DNA from 3 places in the Clostridioides sp. LIBA-2809 genome. Region 1 is predicted to be linked to each of the others. Evidence: riboswitches for the same ligand, from Rfam matches in the RefSeq annotation. Region 1 holds a riboswitch; each other region holds the start of a gene.
What was found. Region 1 has a riboswitch for cyclic di-GMP ahead of ACTG44_RS15500 (M60 family metallopeptidase). Riboswitches for the same ligand answer to the same signal wherever they lie in the genome.
Positions count from the first base shown of each region.

Region 1 (8,581 bases):
AAATCTAGGTGTAGCCATAAAAGTATCCATAGTATAAGCTTTATCAAAAGTTATGATTGGACCTCTATTTGTTCCCTCAGCAGCATTATATTCTGGGAAAGTCCAATGTGTTGTAAAATCTCCATCTACTATATTAAATTTATCAAATGGATTTTTATCACTATATTCACTTTTATCATATCCAGCTGGATAAGTTACATCTACTATATGATTAGTTGGTATTCCATATCCAGCATCAGACTTAGTAGTGTTAATCAGTCTATAGTTAGGTGTTGTTGGTGCATCTACACTTTCAGTTGTACCTAGATATATCTTAGACATTCCACTAGTACCTAAGTGGTTAGTAGCTGTCATTCTAACTTCATATGTTGTATTATCCTTAAGCCCTTCTATTTTTGAACTTGTTCCACGAATAAGCTTATCATTGTATTTTATCCAAGAGCCATTAGAACCTTTTTCTCTGTAATATAAATCAAAATCTTTAGCTTGTTTATGATTTTTCCAACTTACATCAAGAGCTTTAAATCTTCCTTTAATACTTATGCCTTCTGGTGGCTCTGGTCTTGTATCTGGAACAACTTGAAACTCTAATATACTATCTGGGCTAAATTGTATTGGCTTATAGTTTGAGTCTACATTTTCTGGTACTCCATCTAAATTCTCTGATGTTGCATCTTTGTATCCACTAGACCAATCTCCATTTAAAGATTGTATGCTAACTCTATATAATCCATATGCTTCTATATCTCTAACTTCTATAGTATTTTTACTAGTTTGTAGTTTTTTAGTTGATAATACTTTACCTTTACTATCAATTGTATCTAATATAAGTTCATATGCAGATACATTTACTTCATTGTTCCAATAAAAAGATACCTTTTCATTTCCAACAGCAGTACTAGTTGCTATTTTATTAATTTTTGGTATATTCATTTCTGGCTTTGGTATTTCTTCATAAACATTATTTAAAAACTCAACTTTAGATATTTCTGCAAGATTTCTATCATTAGCTGTTGTAGCTGTTATTTTTATAGTTATCTTTTTCACTGCTACTTGTTTACCAAGATTTATAACTATATCGCTATTTTGAACTTCTGCATATGTTTCTAAAGCTGACCTACTATATGTAGATGTCGTAGAGTTATCATCTTTACTAATATTATTATCTTCTTTTGGTGTATCTTTGTCTAAATCAGATTTATCAGTTGATGAGCTTTCTTTATCATTACTCTCTTTATCATTGTTTTCTTGTTCATTTGTATTAGAATCTGATTCTTCTTTATCATTGTTTTCTTCTTGAGTATTATCTGAGTTATTATCAGATTGCTCTGTATTTTCTTCTTTATTATTTACTTCTTCTTGTTGTTCTTCTTTTAAAGTTTTCACATACTCTTTGTTTTCATAAGGAATCTGTTGAACATTACCATCTTTATCCGTAACCTCAACTATTCCTTTTGCTGGAGCACTCCCTTCAGGAGCTTTAATATTTATGACTTCCATATCAAGTGCTTCTGATAAAGCTATATCCATCACTGCCGGTTTTTCTTCTGATATTTTATCATCTTTATTTGCTGGAGATATTGTAACTCCATTGTTTTCTCCACTAAACAAATCTTCTATAGTACCTTGAATATTTGTATCACTATTTTCTTCTAATGTTACCTTACTTGTATCTACTATAGGATTGGTAGGTACTATACTTTCTAGACTATTTGCATTTTCATTTTGTCCTAGATTTTTATGTACATAGTCTAGGTCAGCAATATCTACCTTTCCATCTCTATTTAAATCATATTCTTTTTTATTTGAATCTATATTTTCTAAAACTTCATTATAATCATTTTTATCTACTTTTCCGTCTCCATTTACATCACCCATTAAGAATAGTTCATAGTTTAAAGGTTTATTTTTACTATCTACACTTGCTCTATTACTTAATAAAACCCTTTGAGAATAACTTGATATATCAATATCTTTAACTTCTTTATTCTTAAATCCACTTCCAGATACTTCTACCTTGTATTTTCCAACAGGTAAATTGCTGAACATAATATTATAATATGATATATTTTCATCTTTTTCTTTTATTTCACTTCTATTTGCAGATAATTTTTTGATAGTATATTCTATAGTATCTGTTCCTATATTTATACTTCCTGAATTTTTACCTCCAAGTTTTATTATCCCACTATTATTACTACCATCTTTTAATTGTAGTTGTATATCAGTTATACTTTCTGATTCATTATTTTTGATTGGAAGTGAAAAATTTAAATCCACTTCTAGATTCCCCTTTAGCTTTTCTGTAACTGATTTTTCAACTGCCCTTAGTTTTCCCTCTAATATAGGCTCTGCAAAAACATTCAATGGTGCACTACACATGGACACTGCTAGTACACAAGATATTGCCTTTTTCATGAAATAACAATCCTCCCTCAATAAATCTTTAATTTTCCATGAATTTAAATGCTATAGTTTCAGACAATAAAAAAAGACACTCAAAGAGAATCTTTATTATAAATAAAAAGAACTTGCTCTTTTTAGCAACTGGCTGATATGGCTTTATAAGCTTTAATCCCTATAGTTTTGCGTCATTAGATTTCCCTAATTTTGCCATTTAATTTTCAATGCTTTTATACCCATTTTATACTATATTTAAACTTTTTAATACAATTTTTTTATGTTAAAATACAAAAAAAGAATATTTATATTATTATGTTAATATAAATATTCTTTATCATTATAAATACATTACTTATATGTTATTTTCTAATTATTATCTTATTACATATTTCCAGCGCTTATCTATATATTATTATCAAAGTATTTAAATCTCTATAAACACCTATTCTTTATATCTTCCATAAAACTCATGTGTTGCATATATAGTCTTATCTCCTGTCATAGTTAATCCAAATCCCATTATTTCATATCCCTTATGTAACATATTTGTACCTTCCTCAGGATTTGTCTTCCACTCATTAAAAATAAAGTTTCCTATATCATCTGCATCTCTATTCGTATATACAGGCTTATCTGGGATTTTATACTTAATTATATTTTCCCCTTGAACAGAAATGTATCCAGGTTTAATCTCACTCCAATCTAGATACTTCAAAAAAGTAGAATACGAATTTTTACCATTTATAGTGTGAGATAAAGTCTTTTTATTTGCCATTAAATTAGACCAGTCATTTGCTAGACCTTCTAATCTACTTGCTACAGATAACTCTCTTACTCCATTTTCTTTTCTGTATTGTTTTGTAAGAGCATATATTTTTCCCTTTATCCTATCCTTAAATACTTTATCATTTGGATTATAGTACAATCCTTGTTGGTTTGGCGAAGCTTGATTTATACATTGCTTGATGACATTTTGATTTATTCCTCCTAGTACAGTCAATTTATCTGCACCACTTAAAATACTCTTATTGCTACCATTTTCAACTAAAACCACAGGCGCATTTTTTGCTATTGTAGAAGCTGCCAATGCATCAGTTAGTTGCATACCCTTACTTAAATAAAATTCTTTACTGTCTTTATAGAACTCTTGTATAACTCTCTTATTGGTATCAAATCTATCTGTTCCACCTAATCTAACAGAATTTGTACTCTTAACCAGTTCATCACTTATTATCTCACTAGAACCAAGTGCATAACTCTTTAATCCTGTTGTATCAAATCCTACACTGCCTCCATCTGTAAGTATTATAGGTACTCCATCTCTTGCTGCTACTGGTGATGCACTTATTGCATCTGCTTCTCCTGTAATTCCATTAGCTATAATTACTTTATCTATTGGTTTGATTTCTTTGATTTTTTCAGCTATTTTTATGCTTGTATCAAATCTATTCTCACCAAATATTCTTTGTACAACCTTCTTTTTAGATAGTAACTGATTTTCAACATTTTTACTTATTGTCGATTCTGAACCTATTATATATATAGTATTTGCTTTGTTTAATCTTTCCATAGTAGTATTTGGGATTTGATTTTGTTTTGTCATTAAAATAGGCGCGTTTAATGCTCCTGCTAAACCACTTGCACTCAAGCCATCTGACAAGCTATTATCCGAATTGATTAGTATTGCTGTATTGTAGTTTTGTTTGTCTGCTATTTTTGCTGCTGTCTCATATCTGTCAGTTCCTTTTATTTGTTCAACTGATGTGAGCGCATTTACTCTAGGAGTATTTACCATTACTAAAAATAGTGTAAGTCCTATAGCAAATATCTTTCTACTATTCTTCATATTTTTTTACCCCCAATATTAGTTTTTATAATTTTGTTATATTGATTTTACTTAAACTTAATAAAAAGTTACAATTTTGTTACCATATTTTATATATGATACCATAGTTATCCATCTAACTCAAACAATATAATTAAAGTTTTTATTATTCATAAATTCAAAACATTATAACTTATTTTCTTTAATTAAGTGATAGTCTCAAAAGTTTTATTAAGTTATACACTCAAAACAATATAATTTAATAAGTATTTATTTTCTATAAACTTTCTTATGTTCAAAGTTTTTTAAATGGATATCTTAGAATACAGTGACTACAAGATATAATAATCAAAAACAATAAAAAGATGGTATCCTAACTTATTTTAAGATACCATCTTTTCATTATTTCTATTTTAATTGTTTATACTTATTTATTATCTATATTATATCTTACTTAGCTAAACATTATCTAAATAAACTTACAAATTTAAATTTTATATACTATTAGTTTCTAGTAAATAAGTTTATTTTTTCTGCTATTTTCTCAATAGCATTTTTAGCTATTCCTTCACCTATTTGTACTAACTTAGTAGTATTCTTAAGTCTTAATTCAACTACTTCTTCTTGTGACTTAGAAAGTTCTTCTGTCGTTAATATTATTGGTGCCTTTGCACTAGCTGCAAGTGGTGCTGCTGTAAGTGCATCAACTAATTGTCCGTTTCCACCTACATAACCATCTTTTGCAACATATGCTTTAGTTGCTCCTGCATAGTACTTGTTGATTACTTTAGCATTAGTGTCTTTTCTGTTTTCTCCTGCTAATCTTTCAACTTTATTATTTAAATCTATTTCAACTAATTTATCTTCAACGTCTTTTGATACAGAGTTCTCTCCACCAACTATTTCTAATTCTTTTCCATTTAATAACTTCTCAGCTTTAGTATCCAATTCGTTACCTGTAACTATTATTGGAGCACCAAATTGAGCAGCTCTAGCAGATATACTCATAGCATCTGCTTCTCCATTTCCACCTACTACGAAAGCAGTCTTAAATGTATCTTTTAATTGTTTTGCTATTTCTAAAGAAGTTTCAAATCTATCTTCTCCAGAAACTCTTTCAACTTTATTTACACCTAACTTAGCAAGTTTTTCTTCAGTTTCTTTTGATATTTTAGATTCTCCACCTACTATATATATTTTCTTAGAAGATAAGTTGCTTCCAAGTACTCTTAATATCTCAGCTTCTATTTCTGATGGTAATGAATCTTTCTTTGATAATAGTATTGGTGCATTTTTTTGAGATGCAAGTGGTGCTGATGCCAATCCATCAACTATAGCATCCTCTCCAACTAAGATTATTGCTTCTGCTGCTCCATCATTAAATCTCTCTTTGCTAACCTCTACTGCTGTTGTAAATCTTGAATCTCCAGATAAAACTTCTACCTTTAATTCTTTTCCATCTTTAACATCAGTTAATACTTTGTGTAAATCTCTTACTAACTTATGGTTTTTGCTTGATATACTCATTGTTTCTGGCTTTTCATTTGTCTTGCTTAAAATCATATCAAAGCTTGATTTTTCTGGCTTATCTTTATCATCACTATCTTCTTGCTCTTGAGTAAGTATTGCTACATTTTCAAATGTTAAAGAATATCCATTTTTAACCTTATTAACTATTTGTCTTCCTGATGTAGTTAATCTAACTCCATCGAATAAATCTTCTGCTGATATATCTTGTAAATCTGCATTTTTAACTGTTATTGTATGTAATTCTTTTGATTCTATATCACTATATTTCTTTTCATAACCTTCAAAAGTACTTTCTTCTGATATTATTTGTTTTGAGAAATCTAAGTGTTGGTCTCCCACATTTATAGTAATAACATTTTTTGAATCTTTCGCTCTTTTTACTTCAACTGAACTTGTAGATTTTATTGTTGCTGTTAATTTGCTATCAGAATCTTCTGCTAAAGTTGCATTGAAAGCATTAACTGCATCTACTATTTCTTGAGCTGTTTTGTAATTTTCAATTTTATAGTCGACTACTTTTCCGCCTAGAGTTTGATGACCTTTGTCTTGTATAGTAACTTTTAAACTTTGTCCTTCTACTAATGCATTTATTTTGTTTTGTAATTGAGTTGCATTAGTTAAATTTACATTGTCAACTTTTATATCGTAAACTCTATCATTTACATTTGCTCCTGCTTTTGTCTCTTCAAATTTAATCTCTAATGCTTTTCTAACTTCTTCAATTAATTTAGTAGAATCTTTCGCACTTACTGTGTAACTTTTATCAACATTTTCTGACACAGTGTTGTCTGCAAATATTGGTGCTGCTGCACTCATAACTGTGGCTCCTGCCATTACTATTGCCATACTTCTCTTTTTGTTGCTTAACATATTTATGTCCTCCGAATATTATTTTTTGATTTTTTTATATTCGTATTTCCCACATATAAATAATATTATATATAATATTATTTTTCAATATATTTTATGTGTTTACATAATTTACTAACTCAATTTTTAAAAATCGACGTATAAAAATTTATATTTTGAGCATACTATTATACTAATTTTTGCTAATTAATCCTTTATACTTAAATTAAATATATACCACTAATTTAATACTATTTTACAAAGTTTAAGACTACTATTTATCACAATAATCATTGTAAAACAAAAAAGGATACCTCATAATGATAATAGAATCATTTTAAAGTATCCTCTTGAAAATAACTAAGTCAATAATTTTCTATCTTTCACACTCTTGATTTGCAACTGTACAAGAAGTTTTACAAGCTGATTGACAAGAAGTTTGACACTCTCCACATCCACCTTTTGCAGCACTTTGCTTTAAAGTAGCTTGAGATAAAGTTTTTACATGTTTATTTTCCATTTTCAACGCCTCCATTTCTAATTGTTTCCTATTGATTATATCACAAAACTACTCTAATATAAACTCTATTTAAAGTTGACACCCAATACGCCTCCAATACCTCCCGCTGCTGATATTAACAATAACTTATAAATCATTCCTACTTCAAACACAAACTTTTCTTGTGCTAAAAACACAGTTAAAAAAATACATACTATGTACAAAAGTCCAACTAAAAGTCCATACACAAGACCTTTTTCTTTCATGTGTTTTGAAGTATAAAAACCACCTATAGCTGCAGAAATGGTAGTTATAAATGATGCAACCATAGTTATATTATCTCCACCAATATCTGTAAATGTCAAAAATAAGTTATACACTAATAAAACAGCCAAAGTTATTATATACGCATACCCTAGACCTTTAAAAATATAATTAGATTTTCCCATAAAAAAACCTCCTCTCAAATTAATATATATTCGAGAAAAGGCTTTTAAATTACTATTTTACTGTTCTTCTATTTCTTCTTTTCTAGATTGAACTGTCCCTATAGCCCATTTTTCAAATGGAACTTTAGTTCTGTTTGGTCCTAATTCTAGTATTACAACATCATCTTCAACTTTAGCTACACTAGCTACTATTCCACCTATTGTAACGACCTTGTCTCCTACACCTAGGCTACTTCTCATTTCTTTTAATTGTTTGTCTTTTTTCTTTTGAGGTCTAATCATTAGGAAATAAAAGATTGCTATTACTACTACCCATAGACCTATACTCATCATTATTTGTTGCTGTGGCATTAATTTTTCACTCCTTTGTAAATTATACTCTTTTGTAAATTATAATAAATATTTATATAACAATCTACTTTCTTTAGCTTTGAGTACTATTGAATATTATATATTAAAATGATTATAATTAATAGTGCAAAACCTATATTTCATACCCATATTTTGCAAAAAATTCATTTCTAAAATCAAGTAATCTATCTTCCATTATTGCCTGTCTTATTTGCTTCATTAAATTTAATAAAAAGTGAAGATTATGAGTAGTTATTAATCTTGCACCCAATATTTCATTTGCTTTTATAAGATGTCTTATATAAGCTCTTGAATAGTTTTTACAAGCGTAACAATCACATTCAGGGTCAAGTGGAGTAAAGTCTTCAGCATAAGTTGCATTTCTAACTACAACTTTCCCTTGACTAGTCATTGCAGTCCCATTTCTAGCTATACGAGTAGGTAAAACACAATCAAACATGTCAATACCTCTTATAACACCTTCCACTAAATCATCTGGGCTACCAACTCCCATTAGATATCTTGGTTTATCTTTTGGCATAAATGGAGTTGTATGTTCTAATACATCATACATAAGTGGCTTTGGCTCTCCAACACTAAGTCCACCAACAGCATATCCTGGTAAATCAATACTAGTTATTTCTTTTGCTGATTGCTCTCTTAAATCTTTATACA
Region 1 covers NZ_CP197004.1:3,276,368-3,284,948, forward strand. Annotated here, with positions in the region: gene ACTG44_RS15500 (M60 family metallopeptidase) at 1-2,418, opposite strand, end outside; cyclic di-GMP riboswitch class I at 2,540-2,625, opposite strand; gene ACTG44_RS15505 (cell wall-binding protein Cwp9) at 2,846-4,249, opposite strand; gene ACTG44_RS15510 (cell wall-binding repeat-containing protein) at 4,733-6,628, opposite strand; gene scfA (six-cysteine ranthipeptide SCIFF) at 6,984-7,127, opposite strand; gene ACTG44_RS15520 (TIGR04086 family membrane protein) at 7,193-7,555, opposite strand; gene yajC (preprotein translocase subunit YajC) at 7,613-7,906, opposite strand; gene tgt (tRNA guanosine(34) transglycosylase Tgt) at 8,040-8,581, opposite strand, start outside.

Region 2 (8,581 bases), 1.1 Mb from region 1:
AAACATAGTAAATTAAGTTATGTATTTCTTTTTAAATCCAAAATTCTATAAACAATTCCTTTAATAGTCTGTTTTTTTTGCTCGAATTCTTCCTCTGTTAATTCAGTTAATGAATCTTGATGTAATATTGAAAATGATGAATAGAGAACAGCATTTGCAAGTTCTAAGTCTGTTTCAATCGCAGAACTCCCAATCTCACCTTTATCACGCATAGAGTTTATATATTTTGCTATATGAGGAACTAAACTCTTTAAAGTTAATTGATTAAGTGCAATTTGCATACTCCAATGAAATTTACCTGATTTGAATATTTTATATTTTGAAATACTTTTTTGTAATAACTCGAATACTGCATCAATTTTTAGGTTATTTGCTACACAATCATCATATAAAATATCAGAAAAGCTTTGTTCATATTGTGCTAAAAACAACTTTATTACTTCATTAAATATTTCATCCTTTGATTTAAAATAGTGATAAAACATGCCAACTTCTCCACCAACACTATCTAAAATCATTCTTATAGAGGTGTTCTCATATCCATACTCTAAAAACAACTTAAGTGCATTATCAATAAGTTCATCTCGTTTACCACCATTTAATATTCGTTTTCGTGCCATTTTTGTATCTCCTTTTAAACAGCATATTATTCCGTTCAAATTATATCATGCTATTAAATAAACATCAATAATTAACAAAACGTTGTTCTTTAAATTACCATCTAATTAATAATAAAATCACATAAAACAACTATATAATTTTCATTGTTGTATTTAATAAAATTTCTTCTTCTTTCTTTTAATAAATATTAATATAACTAAAACTATAACAACAAACATAACTATTATTGACAGTATCAATTTTGATAAAATATTATATCTTCTTATACCTCGACTTTTGTGTCTATTTAGAATTCCATGTCCATAAGTTTTAGTTCTTGTAGTTCTTTTTTTTAATTTCACTCTACTTTTACTAGATTTGCTACGTTTGTGTCTACTTTTAGATTTAATAGTTTTAAACCTAGTATTATTAGATTGATAATTCTCTTGTGTTGAAAAAATGTATACACTAGAATCAGTAATAACGTCTGCCTCAACTTGTAATGGATTTATAATGCTGATTATAAGTAAAAAAGATATAATTACTCCAATCAACTTTTTCTTTTTTTTCATATTTTCCCCCTCATAAAAACTTATATCTAGTTTATTATAATATATATTAAAGTAAAAATTACAAAATTTTTCAAATTTCTTATATGTTTTCTTATCTTTAATATTATTTTTATTCTATAAAGTTTCTCTTTTGTTAAAATTCTTTAAATTAATAGTAAATTATGATACTTAGTACACAAAATACAAATTAAATCTACTTTCAACTAAATTTTCCATTTATAATTAAGATAGCTTAATTAATTTATTCTGTTTAGTATTATAATAATGATTTTTACAAAAGAAAAAGAATCCTATGATTAGGATTCTTTTTCTGAGATTTATTAGTGTATTTAAAGCTTACTAGTATCCAATTATGATAAACTTAAACATTCTTCTATATACTGGTTATATACATATCCACAATATCTTTTTCCACTTTTATCAATATTCACTCTTGCCCATTTCCCAACACTATAACATACTTCAACTTTAAAACCATCAGGAATTGTAGTTATAATTCTAGAGTCTAATGTTCTATCATTTCTAAGTTCTAAACTTAGACCATTTGTTCTTATATTTCCTACATAATTCTTTTTTCTATCTTTTACCATGTTGTTACTATTGTTTTTAACATTGCTTAATTTTTCTAAATATTTATAAAGTAACCATCCTTTGTCATAATTACTTTCAACTTCTGCCCATATTCCATCAACACATTTTAGCTTGACAATTTTACCTTCTGGTATACTTTTCAACTTCATACTATTTATGTCTGGTCTTTCTCTTAAATTTAATTTAATTTTAGTCTTAAAATTGATGCTAGATTCGCCAAAATTTTTTAACATTAATTCAGATATCATCTTAAGCCCTCCTCTTGCCAAATATTAAGTTATTAAAAATATATACTTTCAACAAATACTTTTAACAAAAAGAATCATTATCTTTTTGGCAACTGGCTGACATGACCTTTATTACATAAAGATTTTAGTCCCTATAGCTTTGCGTCATTAGATTTATCTAATATTGCCTATATCTGAATAATAACATAATTTGAACAATTTAAAAATAATATTACCTCAAATTTTATATTAATTAAATATAAATTAAATTTTTAATTAATAATAAGCAAAAAATACCTTTATATTTATTAATTTAATTATTGTTCTTCATAATTCATCTAAAAAATAGTAATTTATCTATGATACTATTACTTTTAACAAATCTTTTTTAATAAATATTAACACATAAAAATAATCAATAATTTTTTATATACTTAATTAATATTAAAAATTATTGATTAGTAAAAAACTAAAAATAAAATATATTAATTATATTCTTTTTTAAAATTCTTACTAATTTCTTTAGGATATATTTTGTATAAACACTTTATCATAAGAAGTTTATATTTTACTTTTTTAATAACTTGACAAAATAGTAATATTATTATATTATCATTATAGACCGACGGTCAGTTTAAATTTTTATATATCTATGACTAATATAAAATAAATCTAAAATATTCAATACAAAATTTTTAAGAAATGAGGATTATTTATGCTTAAGAGAATATTATTAAAAGATTTAACTCGAAACAAAGTGATAACAATTGCTCTATTTATTTTTATTTTGCTTGCATCAATGCTGGTATCTAGTGCAACGAGCATCATTATAGAACTAACTGATTCCATGACTTCTTTGTTTCAAAAATCCCATGCGCCTCATTATGTTCAAATGTATTCTGGGAAATTAAATCAAGAAGAAATTGACAAGTTTTCAGCTAAAACTCCATATGTAAAAAAGCAACAAACTACTGAACTTTTAAATATAAATGGAGCTAATATTTTTTTAGGAAATAAAGGAGAAAATCAGGCTAATAGTGTGCTAGAAAATAGCTTTACAAAACAAAATGATAAATTTGACTTTCTATTAGATATGGACAATCAAATAATGCAAATAAAAGATGGGGAAATAGGAGTTCCTGTATACTATATGAAACAATGCAATTTAAAAATTGGAGATACAATAAAAATTATTAATGGTAGTTTCTTTATGGAATTTACAATAAAAGATTTTATACGTGATGCACAGATGAACCCTTCTCTTGTTACTTCAAAGCGTTTTTTAATCAGTGATAATGATTGGGATACTTTAAAAGCTACTATGGGGGAAAGCGAATATCTAATTGAATTTCTCTTAAATGATATAAATAAAATTAGTGAGTTTGAAACACTATATCAATCAACTAAGCTCCCACAAACAGGTACATCAATAACTTATTCCACTTATAAACTACTAAATGCTTTGTCTGACGGAATTGTAATTGCTATTGTCATCTTAATTAGCATTCTTCTTATTACAATTTCTATTTTATGCTTACGATTTACTTTAATTACAACGATTGAAGAAGACTACAGAGAAATTGGTGTTATGAAAGCCATTGGTATTCAAAATAGTAACATCCAAAAACTATATTTGATAAAATACGTATTAATTTCATCTTTTGCAAGTTTTCTTGGCTATATATTGTCGTTATTCATAGGAGTTTTTTTTACAAAAAATATTTATATTTATATGGGAACAGTAGATAAAGATATCTTTAGTATTCTTATTCCATTTATAAGTTCAGTTCTTGTATTTGTAGCTATTGTATTCTTTTGTAAACTTATACTTAAAAGATTCAAAAAAATATCAGCAGTTAATGCATTAAGAAATAATCATTCTACAAACTCTGTAATACATGGATATAGCTTACAGCTATACAAAACCAAAATGACAAATGCCAATATATTTCTAGGGTTAAATGAAGTAGCAAGAAAATTTACTGTCTATGGATTGCTTTGTTTTGTCTACATGATTTGTATTTTCCTTATGATTGTACCACTTAATTTTCTAAATACTATTCAATCACCTGAATTTATCACTTATATGGGCGCAGGTAAGAGTGATATTCGTATTGATTTATCACAGACAAATCAAACCCAACATCTTTTTAATTCTATATTACAAAAAATTAACGATGACAATGATGTTGAAAAATATGAATCCTTTACAACAAGTTCATATAAAATAAAAAATAAAAATGGCAAAGTAGAAAATATGAAAATAGAAAATGGAAACTTTAAAACTTTCCCACTTACATATGTAAAAGGTTCTGCACCAACAAAAGAAAATGAAATTGCACTATCTGTTATAAATGCAAATGAACTAGAAAAAAGTATTGGAGATAATTTATCCATTTTCTCAAAAGGTAAAGAGTTAACTCTTACTGTTAGTGGCATATATCAAGACATTACATATGGTGGTAAGACTGCAAAAGCTATGCTACCATCTAAAAAAGATAATGTTCTATGGCATGTCCTAAATTTAAATTTAAAACCTGGAGTCAATGTAGCAGATAAATTAGAACAATACAGTATTAGTTATTACCCTGCTAAAGTTACAGATATAAATAATTATATAAGTCAGACATTAAGCTCTATTATCAACCAGTTAAGACTTGTTATAAAATTAGCTGTTGTCGTATCTATTGTAATTTCTTCACTAATTACAGCAATGTTTTTTAAGATGCTCATTACCAAAGATACACCACAAACAGCAACTATGCTTAGTTTAGGATTTTCTACTAGAGATATACGTATTCAATATATTACCAGAGCTTTATTAGTACTTATAATCGGAGTTATTTTAGGAATTATTATGGCAAATACACTTGGACAAAAAATATCTGGTTTACTACTTTCTGGTATCTCAAACCTTCAATTTATAGTAAATCCATTAATTGTATATATACTTTGTCCATCAGCTTTAATTCTCACAGTATTAATTACAATTATAGTAATTAATAGAGCAATCAATAAAATAAAAATTATGTCTATTATAGAGTAAGGGGTATGTTATGAATAATATTGTAGAAGCTAAAAAAATTATTAAAGAGTATACTATTGCTAAAGGAAATACACAGCAAGTTTTAAAAGGAATAGATTTATCAATTCAATATGGAGAATTTATATCTATTATGGGTGCTTCTGGGTCTGGTAAATCAACATTACTGCATAACATAAGCGGAATGGATAAATTAACATCTGGTATAGTCAATTTTTCAGGTGAAATGATTTCTAATATGTCCGAAGAAGCATTATCAAAACTTAGATTAAAAAATATGGGCTTTATATTTCAACAAAGTAATTTACTTAAAAACTTAAATATATTTGACAACATAATTCTCTCAGCTTACTTAAATAAAGAAGAAAGTCGTCAAATAATCAATGAACGAGCGACAAGACTTATGGAAAAAATGAATATTTCGGAAATAAAAAATAAGGATATTACTCAGGTTTCGGGAGGTCAACTTCAAAGGGCTTCCATATGTCGTGCTTTAATTAACAACCCGAAAATTTTATTTGGAGACGAACCTACAGGTGCACTTAACTCCAAGCTAACAAATGAAGTAATGGATATTCTTATAGCTATTAATAAATTAGGAACAACTATTATGCTTGTAACTCATGACGTCAAAGTAGCAGCAAAGACAGAACGAGTATTATTTATGTCTGATGGTATGATTGTTGGTGAAATTAAATTAGGAAAATTTAATAGTAATGATTTAAAAGAGAGAGAAAATAAACTAATAAGTTGGTTATCAGAGTTAGGTTTTTAATTTTATTAAACTATCTTCTTTATATACTTTAAAGCTGATGACTTATTCAATATTTGATGCTAAAATATAATTAATAAAATTTAATTATTAGGTGATTACATTATGAATATTACTAAAGGCATAACTTTACTCTTAACATTATCAATTGTAATATCTGTAGCAGGATGTTCTCTAAAAGAAAGCGCTAGTGAAGTAGCAAAAAAATATATTGATAGAATGAACTCTGGTGACTATGAAGCAGCATATAGTTTATTAAGCAAAGATAGCAAGAAAAAAATTAGTCAGGAGAATCTTGAAGAATTTCAAAATATTTTAGTTAAAACAAAAAGAATAATTAGTTATAAAATAGATAAAGAAAAAACCATAGAAACTTATAACTATGACGGAAAAAAGTATAAAAATGTAGTTAAATTAGAAGAAACTTTTGAAATAAAAAATCTCCTTTATAAAAAAGATGATTCTTTAAAGGTGAATAGATACTTTGTAGTTGAAAATAACAAATACAAACTCTTGTTGTATGAAGATTTCAAAAAAGAATTTGGTATTAATAGTATGGATTTTGCTCAACTTAAACTTGATGATTTTGGACTAAAAATCTTTGAAGAAGTTGAAGTCATACTAAAAAAAGCTATTAGTATTAATTCTACTGACTCAAATCTTTATTATGCACAGGCATGTAATTATATGCGTTTCGATGGATTTCCTGATTATCCAGATGCCACATACGATGCTTTAGACTCAATTAATAAGTCTTTAAAGTTCCTAGATAAAAAGGATTCTGACTATAAAAAAAATGCAAGCAATGTGTATAACTTAAAAGGAGTTATACTCATGTTTCATAAAAGATTTGATGAAGCTCAACAATACTTTAATAAAGCGTTATACTTTAATAAAGATAATGAAGATTCAAAACTTAATCTAGATACTCTAAAAAATAATCTACTGTAAGTATTTAATTTTTACCTATAGAAAGTATTTTTATATATGATTCTCTACAAAATCATAATTTCTATAAAACTGATTATAATTTTAAACTATAAAGACTTATTGCTATATAAATATTAATCTATAACAATAAGTTTTTTTATTTAAATAAAAAACGAAACTGTTAAAACTTAGAAAAACTTAGTTATAGAGATTTAAATTAAAAGTCTTAATAATTTTTCAATTATATTCTTAATAAGATATTACTAAATTTACACGTCTAGATTTAAACACATTTATTAAATACTCTACACAATGCATATGTAATCACTTAAATTACATTATCTCTATAATATATAATCTAAACATTAGAATATTATCCAAAAACAATAAAAAAGAAGGTATAAAGAGCTACCCTCAAGCTCAATATACCTTATAAATATCTAAACTTCATTTTTCACTAATTTTTCTATATCTTTGATAATATGTTCTTTAGATTTTTTTCCAGCTATAGCATCAAAAATTGCAACAGCTTTTTTTTCTCCAAACTTTTCTGCTACATCATTAAAGTCTAGAAATCTAACACTTTCTTTTGGTTTACCAAACATATAACACCTCTCATATATTTTTATATATTTATTATAACTTCTATATGTTTATTTTTCACCAATAAACGTTAGACAAATTAGTGCCTTTATTTTTTTAGTCTGATTTTACTTTCAAAATTCTTAACAAAAACAGTTTATTCTACTCTATAAATAAAAATAGACAATTTAATTTGTAGGAAACTTGATAATAAAATACAGTAAACAAAACTTTGTTTGTAAAAGTTTTTTATTAAAATTTATGAGAATTATAAAAAATTAATAAAAGAATAAAATTTAATTCAATTTCAAACAACCTATTATCAATAAATTATTGTTATCAAAATTATATATTAAACTCTTCTAAAACCTTTATTGCAAACCTTGCATTTGGATATGTAATAGACCCACCACCAATTACACCTATTTTTATTGCTTCTATAATTTCATCCTTACTTGCCCCAGAGTTGATACACCCCTCAATATGATAACAAATACATTCATCACATCGACTTAAAATAGAAATAGCTAATCCCATTAATTCCTTATTTTTTTTGCTTATAGCTCCTTCTGAATAAGTCTTATCATCAAGACTTCCAAATACTCTAAAAAATTCATCTGTTTCATTTAATTTTTTATTGTAAAACTCTCTATATTCCTTCATTTCTTTAGTGTTCATGTCCTGCCTCCTATATTTATAAATGATTTCTTATAAGAGTATCACACTATACTTAGCCTTTCAATATTAAATCAAACCTTTTAATTTACATTCAATAGACTAATTTATATAGATTATCAAAAACTTTTAATAACCTACTACTATTTTTATTAAAGAATATTTTTTCAGAGCTAAAATAAGTGTATTAATAAATTTTTAATTATATATTTTAGCTCTGAAATGTATTCTATTTATCCAAATATTATAATAGGAATTGATTGTATTAGTTATTTCTAATTGAAGTTCTATATAGCAAATAAGAATATATAAATGGCAGTATTATAATTACAAAAATTACAAAGATATTATAAAGAGGAATGCTAATAAAAGCATTAATAATTAATAATATCCCACCAATAATCCAAATCCATCCAGCTAAACGATGTGTCTTATTCCAATTTTCTTCATCATTAAGAGCCCATGGTGAAATTATTCCCATAGAATAATTTCTCTTACATTTAGGAAGATAATTTCCAAATAAAATAACTACTATCCCCAAAATCAATCCTGTATAAAAATTAAAATCCAAACTAATTCCTGTTGAATA
Region 2 covers NZ_CP197004.1:2,165,610-2,174,190, forward strand. Annotated here, with positions in the region: gene ACTG44_RS10395 (TetR/AcrR family transcriptional regulator) at 18-620, opposite strand; gene ACTG44_RS10400 (hypothetical protein) at 774-1,172, opposite strand; gene ACTG44_RS10405 (SH3 domain-containing protein) at 1,523-2,011, opposite strand; cyclic di-GMP riboswitch class I at 2,096-2,189, opposite strand; gene ACTG44_RS10410 (FtsX-like permease family protein) at 2,706-5,036, shown strand; gene ACTG44_RS10415 (ABC transporter ATP-binding protein) at 5,047-5,808, shown strand; gene ACTG44_RS10420 (NTF2-like N-terminal transpeptidase domain-containing protein) at 5,911-6,756, shown strand; gene ACTG44_RS10425 (hypothetical protein) at 7,176-7,340, opposite strand; gene ACTG44_RS10430 (carboxymuconolactone decarboxylase family protein) at 7,663-7,995, opposite strand; gene ACTG44_RS10435 (SdpI family protein) at 8,258-8,581, opposite strand, start outside.
Region 2: linked by a shared signal. The riboswitch ahead of ACTG44_RS10405 (SH3 domain-containing protein) and the one ahead of ACTG44_RS15500 (M60 family metallopeptidase) in region 1 are both predicted to bind cyclic di-GMP.

Region 3 (8,581 bases), 1.3 Mb from region 1:
TATTTCTATATGATATGAAGAATGCTAAACTAAAGGCTATTTTAGATGGTAATTATATTACAGCCTTTAGAACTGCTGCAGTGGCTGCTCTAGCAATTGATACTTTTGCTAAAAAAGACTTTAATACTATTGCTATTATGGGGTTAGGTGTAACTGCGTTTTCTATAATGAATATGCTTTTATATACTCTTAAAAACAGAAATATAAATATAAAGTTGCTTAGATATAAAGACCAGGCAGAGTCGTTTATACAAAAATATAAGGATAATGAGCAGTTTAATTTTAAGATATGTGATACACATAAAGAGCTTATTGTAGATTCAGATGTAGTGATTTCGACTGTTACATACACAGATGAATATCTTACAAAATTTGAATGGTTTAAAAAAGGTGCTTTACTATTACCTGTACATGTTATGGGATTCGGAAATGTAGATTATTTATTTGATAAAATATATTTAGATGATTATGATCATTTGAGACATCTAGAAAATATAGATAAATACAAGTATTCCTGCGAATTTCAGGATGTTCTAAGCAAACAAGCAAAAGGAAGAGAAAATGACGATGAAAGAATAGTATCCTACAATATAGGTTTATCAATACATGATATATTATTTGCAAGTAAAATCTATGAACTATGTGAAACTCTGAATTGTGAGGAAATAGACTTAAAAGAACCAAAAGAAAAATATTGGATGTAGCATATTTTTTATTGACAAGAATCTATTGTAAATTAAAGTATAAAGTGATATCTTGTTAGAAATTTATTAGAAATAGGATAGGTATATTTATGGACAAGTATAATTTGATTAAGTTTGAATCTATTGGAAATGAGAATGTAGGAAGTTTAGTTGCATTAGAGTCAAATAAAGTCATACCTTTTGATATAAAGAGAGTGTATTACATATATGATGTACCACATAGTATAAAGAGAGGATTTCATGCTCATAAAACTTTAGAGCAAGTATTAGTTTGCCTAAATGGAAGTGTTAAGATAAGATGCTATGATGGAATAAGAGACACAATCATTGCTATAAATAAAAATGATGTGGGACTATATATAGGGCCTGGGGTATGGCATGAAATGTTTGATTTTGATGATAAAACAGTCTTAATTTCAATAGCCTCTGAATACTATGATGAGGATGATTATATTAGAAATTATGAAGAATTTTTAAAATATATAAATATTATCTAGTTATTATGCATATAAATATTATCTTGATTAAACAAATTCAGCATAACTATATAGATAATAGATAGGTAAGGGTGTAACTTTATGTTAGTTAAATTTAATAATTTATTAGAGCAATTTAAGGTTCATAAAGAAGAATATGAGAAGAAGATTAAGGATGTAATGGAAAGTGGATATTACATCCTTGGAAATGAAGTAAAGTATTTTGAAGAAGAATTTGCTAGCTATGTAGGTAGCAAATATTGTGTTGGTTTAGCCAGTGGTTTAGATGCACTGATAATTGCTTTTAGAGCATTAGGAATAAGCGAAGGTGATGAAGTAATAGTGCAATCAAATACATATATAGCTAGTGTCATGGGAATAAGTATAAATGGGGCAAAACCAGTATTTGTAGAACCAAATGAATATTATAATATAGATTCATCTAAGATAGAAAAAAAAATAACTAGTAAAACCAAAGCTATATTAGTAGTACATTTATATGGTCAGGCAAGTAAAATGAAAGAGATACAAGAATTATGTAAGAAATATAATTTGTATTTAATTGAAGATTGTGCCCAATCCCATGGAGCTAAATATGATGGAAAAATAACAGGTACATTTGGGGATGTAGGTTGTTTTAGTTTCTATCCAAGCAAAAACTTGGGAGCATTTGGAGATGCAGGTGCTATAGTAACTGATAATAAAGAAATAGCTGATAAAGTGAAAGTACTTAGAAATTATGGTTCAGAAAAGAGATACCATAATAAATTTGTTGGATATAATTCAAGATTAGATGAAATTCAAGCAGGTCTGTTAAGAGTAAAACTTAAATATCTTAATGAAATTGAAAATGAAAAGTCAAAAATTGTAGATAGATATCTTAATGAAATTAGCAATCCAAAAGTTATACTTCCCAAAATAGAAAAAAACTGCACACATGTATGGCACTTATTTGTATTACAAGTTGAAAAACGAGATGCATTTATGAAATACTTAAAGAAAAATGGTATAGAGTCTATAATACATTATCCGATACCTCCTCATTTATCTGAAGCATATGCTTATTTGGGATATAAAAAGGGATCTTTTAATATAGCTGAGAATTATTCAAATAAAGTTGTTAGTATACCTTTATTTGTTGGTATGAAGGATGAAGAAGTTAGTTATGTAATTAAAAGCATAAATGAATATTAAATAAATTGTAATAATATCATAAATAAATTTTTCATATATAATTTAGTTAAAATTCATTAATTAATATTTTTAGACATTTATATATTATATAAATAAAATTGAAATATATAGAAAAATATAGAATAAAGGAATAGTTTGTCTTATATTTTTACGAAATGAAAATATTTTAGTCAAATTTATTATAATATGGGAGAATATAGTATTTATAATCTGTATAATTAATAATAATTAATTTTTGAAAATAAAATATTCAAGTATACATAAAAAAGATATTTAAAAAATTTGTTATTTATTGTATACTTAAATTAAAACTAAATAGGCAAAACTAAAGAAATTTAGTGACGCAAAGCTATAGGGGCTAAGGTTTGTATATGCGAACTATGCTAGCCAGTTGCCAAAAAGAGTCCTAAGTATATTTGTATACTTAGGATTAGTCGAAGTGACTGCTTTTTTGGCGGTCATTTTATTGTGGAAAAATTGCTTTATTATAGTAGAAAATACACATAATAACATATTTTACCAATTATAATATAAAATAAAGGAAATTTATCTAAAAAAGTTGCTATTTTACAAAAAAAGGCAACTTTATGAGGGGAAAATTAAATACATATTAAAATTTTTTTTTATTTTTATTGGATTTAATTGAATTCAAATTAGATTTCTTACTAAAATAATTCGTTATTATATTAATGTAATAGAATTGCAATAGATTTAAATGAACAAAGAAGTCATTTTTTGTAATATAGCAACTTCATTTTTTTAATCATTAAATATATCAAATAAATATATTTTGAGGAGGGGTGAGTATGAATACATATGACATTATAAAAATGGGATTAGATGCAACTAATCTAAGAAGTCAAACAATAGCAAATAATATAGCAAATATAAATACTGAAGGTTACAAAAAACATTATGTAACTTTTGAAGAAACATTAAATGAGGCCATGCCAAAAATAGAAGAAAAAATAGACAATTCCAAAGGGTTAAGAGTAGATGGCAATAATGTAGATATAGAAGAAGAGAAAGTAAAGCAAGCAATGACAACACTGCAATATAATGCTTTAATAGGTTTTGCAAATGGCAAAATCGCAATGACTAAATCAATAATAGGTGGGAGGTAACTAGAAGATGAGTGTGTTCAGTGGAATGGAAATCTCTGCTAGTGGATTAACAGCAGAAAGTTTGAAAATGGATATCATATCATCAAATGTAGCTAATATAAATGCTACAAGAGGTCCAAATGGAGAAGCATATAGGAGAAAAGTTGTTTCATTTGAAGAAAACTATGATAATAAATTAGGTATGTTAGGAGTAAAAGTCACATCTGTTGAAGATGACAAATCACCTCTTAAAGAAGTATATGACCCAGCTCATCCAGATGCAAAGCCAAATGGATATGTAGAATATCCAAATGTAAATATATTAGTTGAAATGACAGATTTAATAACAGCTTCACGAGCATATGATTCCAACATAGATACACTGAATGCTCAGAAGTCTATGATATCTAAAGCTTTGGAAATAGGAAAGTAGGGATAAATTATGCCAATTACACAAATTAACAATTTAATGCAAGGTGCAAAGTTAGATAATTTAGTTGGAGAAATAAAACCATTAAATCTTAATAATAAAGAAGAAAAAAAGAATTTTGAAGATGTAATAATAGATACTATAGACAAAGTCAATTTTCAACAAGTGACAGCAGATAATATGAAAGAAAAATTTATAAAAGGCGAAGATGTTTCTATGCATGAAGTTATGTTAAAAGGTCAAGAAGCACAACTATCTATGCAATATCTAATAGAAGTTAGAAACAAGATTCATGATGCATATCAAGAAATGAATAAAGTACAAATTTAGCCTTTTGAACAGGAGTAATAATCAATGATAACCAGTTTTAAAAATAAGATTAAGGAGCAAGTTGCTAAAGCTAGGACAAAAATAGGTTCTTTAAAAAAAGGGACCAAGATAGCATTAGGTATAGGGATTGTTGCTATATGTTTAGCGCTAGTATTTACAGCAATATCTGCAAGTAAAAATAAGTATGCAGTCTTATTTTCAGAACTAGATGTTCAAGATGCTGCAGATATATCAGCAGAATTAGAGTCTAGAAAGATAGATACTAAGGTAAAAGGAAGCACAATTTATGTGCCTAGAACAGAAGTTGATAAATTGAGACTGGAGTTAGCTCCAAGTCTTACAGGTGGTTCTAAAGGATTTGCACTAATGGATGATAGTTCATCTATAGGGCTTACTGATGAAGAGTTTCAAATTAAGAAGCAAAGAATCATACAAGGTGAAATAGAAAAAACAATCAAGAGTTTTCCACAAGTGGAAGATACTAGAGTACATATAACATTTGGAGAATCATCAGTGTTTGAGAAAGAGGCAGTTCCAGGAAGTGCAGCAGTTTACTTAATGTTAAAACCAGGAACAACCTTAGAAAAAAATCAAATAAAATCTGTTATGGCACTTGTATCAGGAAGTGTTACAAATATACCAGAAAAAAATGTTCAAGTTATTGATAATAAGATGAATTTATTATCAGAAGGTATCTTAGACGATGAAGAAGTTGATGAAAATAATCAACCAATAAATGGTGGTATTAGTGTTGATAAAAATAAGGCATCTGAACAAGCATTGAATAAACAATTAGAAAAGTCTATTTTGGAAATGTTAGAACCAATATTTGGGACAGGCAAAGTAAAAGCTACAGTAAATGCTGATTTAAGTTTTGATACAGCTGAAAAAACTGAAATAAAGATTGACCCTGATAAAGTTGCAATAAAAGAAACAAGGTCAAAAAATTCATCTAAATCTGCGACAAATAATGTCCAAGGTGTAGATGCTAATATGAATAATCAAGGAAATAAAAATGGCACTAACACAGAAGATAGTCTGGATGAGAGCTTTGAATATGAGACAGGTAAGATTGAAACTCATACGATAGTTGCACCAGGAGAACTTAAAAGATTGACAGCTTCTGTTGCTATAGATGGAAAAATAGCTAAAGGTGTTCAAGCTGATGTAGAAGATATTGTTAATAATGCTATAGGTATGGATGGAGCGAGGGGAGATACTCTTAGTGTTGTTTCAATGGTCTTTGACCCTAAAGGAAAAGCCGAGGCTAAACAAGAACTGGAAGAGATTAAAAAAGAAGGCTTCAAAGCTAATATAATGAAGGCAGTTATTGGAGTAGTGGTAGTTGTTGCAGTAGGTGCCATTGGATATTTAATATATAAGAAGAGAAGTGAACAAGAAGATATGGATTATGAGGATGAAGTTTATAGTGCTAATTCTGGTACTGTTGATAAAAAAGATAATCCTCTATTAGGGGATGATCCAGAATTGACATTAGAGGAAGCTGTTAAAATGTATGCAGAAGAAAAACCAGACCAAGTAACAGAAATAATAAAGACTTGGTTAAATGAGTAAGGGGGATAGAATGTGTCCACAGAAATTACAAATGTTAGTGCATTTGACTTAAGTGATATAAGTGAAAATGAAAAAGAGCAAAATGAAAAAATAGAAGGCGAAGGTTTAAAAAAAGCTGCTGTACTTTTAATGACATTAGGACCAACTGTGTCTAGTGATATAATAAAAAGCCTTCCAGATAAACAAGTTCAAAAAATAGGTTTGGAAATTGCAAATATTTCTTCGATAGCTTCAAAAGAAAGAAGAGAAATATTAAAAGAGTTTGTAGAAATAAATAAAGCAAAAGATTATGTTATAGAAGGTGGACTAGAATATGCAAGAGAATTACTAAGTAATGCTTTGGGAAATGTTAAAGCAAATAAATTACTTGAAGGCATATCAATGGATACAAGTACAAAGCCTTTTAAACATATTATAAATCTAGATGCAAAGAAGATATTAGAAATACTTAGGAATGAAAGTGCACAGACCATAGCTATTTTACTTGCACATATGGAACCACAAAATGGTGCAGAAGTTTTAGCGCATTTAGATCTTAATTTACAAAATGAGGTAGCTATGAGAATAAGTTCAATGGGTACAATATCTCCAGAAGTTATAAAAGTAATTGAAAATTCATTAGAAGATAAATTACATTCAATAAGTGGTGATGATTTTAAAGATTATGGCGGAATAGCTACCTTAGTTCAAATATTGCTTAATTCTGATAGAAAAACAGAAAAGAATATTTTGAGTACTGTTGAAGAAAAAGACCCAGCTTTAGCTGCCCAAATTAAATCTCATATATTTGTATTTGAAGATATTGTCAAATTAGATGATATGAGCATACAAAAAGTACTAAAAGAAGTAACTATGAAGGATTTAGTCTATGCTTTAAAAGGTGTGGATGATGAAATTTCAGATGCTGTATATAGAAATCAATCTTCTAGAGCAGCAGAAGCGCTTAAAGAAGAAATGGAAATGGTTGGTGTCATAAAGGTTGCACAAGTTGAAGGTGCTCAGCAAAAAATAGTAAACAGTGTAAGAAAACTTGAAAGAGAAGGTGCCATAACTATTGTAAGGAATTTTGGTGATGACTTTGTTGAATAATAAAATTATTAAAAGTAAAAAAGCATCATATAAAGGAATTCTAGATTTATCTATAATAGATAAAGCTAGAGTAGGAGAACCAAACATAAATGAAGAGAATGACTGTAGATTTAGAGATGAAGTAATAAAAGAAGCTATAGAATCTGCCGAGCTAAAAAAGAATGAGATATTAGAAGAAGCAAAAACAAGTGCACAAAATATAGAAAAACAAGCCTATGAAAAAGGATATAGCCAAGGTCAAAAAAATGGATATGAGGATGGATATAAAGAATCATATGATGAATATACCCAAAAAGCTAAAGATGAAGCAGATTTTATAAGAAATCAGGCAAATTTAATTTTATTACAAGCTAATGAGAAAATGACTGAGTACATAAAGGAAAAAAACAAAGAAATTATAAGACTTGCTATTAACATGGCTAGTTCTGCCCTAAAAAAGCATTTTGAAGATGAAGAATCTATGAGTGATTTATTAAAGCAAATTATTCAAGATTATGAAGGAAGCAGTTCATTCATAGTAAGATGTAATTCTTTATATAAAGATAATATAGAGAAAGAGTTTGAAATATTCAAAGAAGAAACATCATTAAAGTCAAGTGTATTTGTTATTGCAGATGATAGTATAGATAAAGGAAATGCTATTATACAAAAGGAAAATGGAAGAATAATAGTTGGTATTGATTGTGCTATAGAAAAACTAAAAGAAGAATTGCTTGGTGAATAAAGTATGTATAAAACTGATATATCTATAGATTTTGACAAAATAAATAAGAAAATAGAAAATTTAGAGCTTACTATATCAGAGGGTAGAGTTAAGAAGATAATAGGGCTTACTGTAGAAGTTGAAGGAATAAAAGCTTTTGTTGGAGAGCTATGTGTTATATACAATCAAGTCAACAAACCAGTTAATTGTGAAGTAGTAGGTTTTAAAGATAAAGAAGTAATATTAATGGCATTAGGAGAGCTAACATTAATAGCACCTGGTTGTAAAGTTATTTCTAAGGGGATACCTTTAAGTGTTATGTGTAGTGATAATTTACTAGGTAAAGTGCTTGATGGTCTTGGAAATCCTATAGACAACTCAGAACTTGTTTTAGGGGATAGATACAACTTGAATAATGAACCTCCTGACCCAATGAAGAGAAAAAAAATACGAAATATAATGGAAACAGGTGTAAGAGCAATAGATGCATTTACTACTTGTGGTGAAGGACAGAGAATAGGAATATTCGCAGGAAGTGGAGTAGGTAAGAGTACAACTCTAGGTATGATTGCTAGAAATGCAAAAGCAGATGTAAATGTAATTGCTCTTGTTGGCGAAAGAGGAAGAGAAGTCCTAGATTTTATTGATAAAGATTTAGGAGAAGAGGGAATGAAAAAATCTGTTGTTGTATGTGCTACATCAGATAAAGCTCCTCTGGTTAGGCTTAAAGGAGCTCTTACTGCTACTGCAATAGCTGAGTATTTTAGAGACCAGGGCAAAAAAGTAATACTTATGATGGACTCAGTAACTAGATTTGCTATGGCACAAAGAGAAGTAGGAATAGCGATAGGAGAGCCACCAGCTCAAAAAGGATACACACCATCTGTATTTGCAATTTTACCAAAACTCATGGAGAGAACAGGCACATCAGATAAAGGCTCTATTACTGCATTTTATACAGTATTAGTTGATGGAGA
Region 3 covers NZ_CP197004.1:314,506-323,086, forward strand. Annotated here, with positions in the region: gene ACTG44_RS01795 (ornithine cyclodeaminase) at 1-704, shown strand, start outside; gene ACTG44_RS01800 (sugar 3,4-ketoisomerase) at 794-1,201, shown strand; gene ACTG44_RS01805 (DegT/DnrJ/EryC1/StrS family aminotransferase) at 1,283-2,374, shown strand; cyclic di-GMP riboswitch class I at 2,683-2,773, shown strand; gene ACTG44_RS01810 (flagellar basal body protein) at 3,181-3,498, shown strand; gene flgC (flagellar basal body rod protein FlgC) at 3,506-3,910, shown strand; gene fliE (flagellar hook-basal body complex protein FliE) at 3,920-4,237, shown strand; gene fliF (flagellar basal-body MS-ring/collar protein FliF) at 4,262-5,812, shown strand; gene fliG (flagellar motor switch protein FliG) at 5,825-6,901, shown strand; gene ACTG44_RS01835 (FliH/SctL family protein) at 6,885-7,625, shown strand; gene fliI (flagellar protein export ATPase FliI) at 7,629-8,581, shown strand, end outside.
Region 3: linked by a shared signal. The riboswitch ahead of ACTG44_RS01810 (flagellar basal body protein) and the one ahead of ACTG44_RS15500 (M60 family metallopeptidase) in region 1 are both predicted to bind cyclic di-GMP.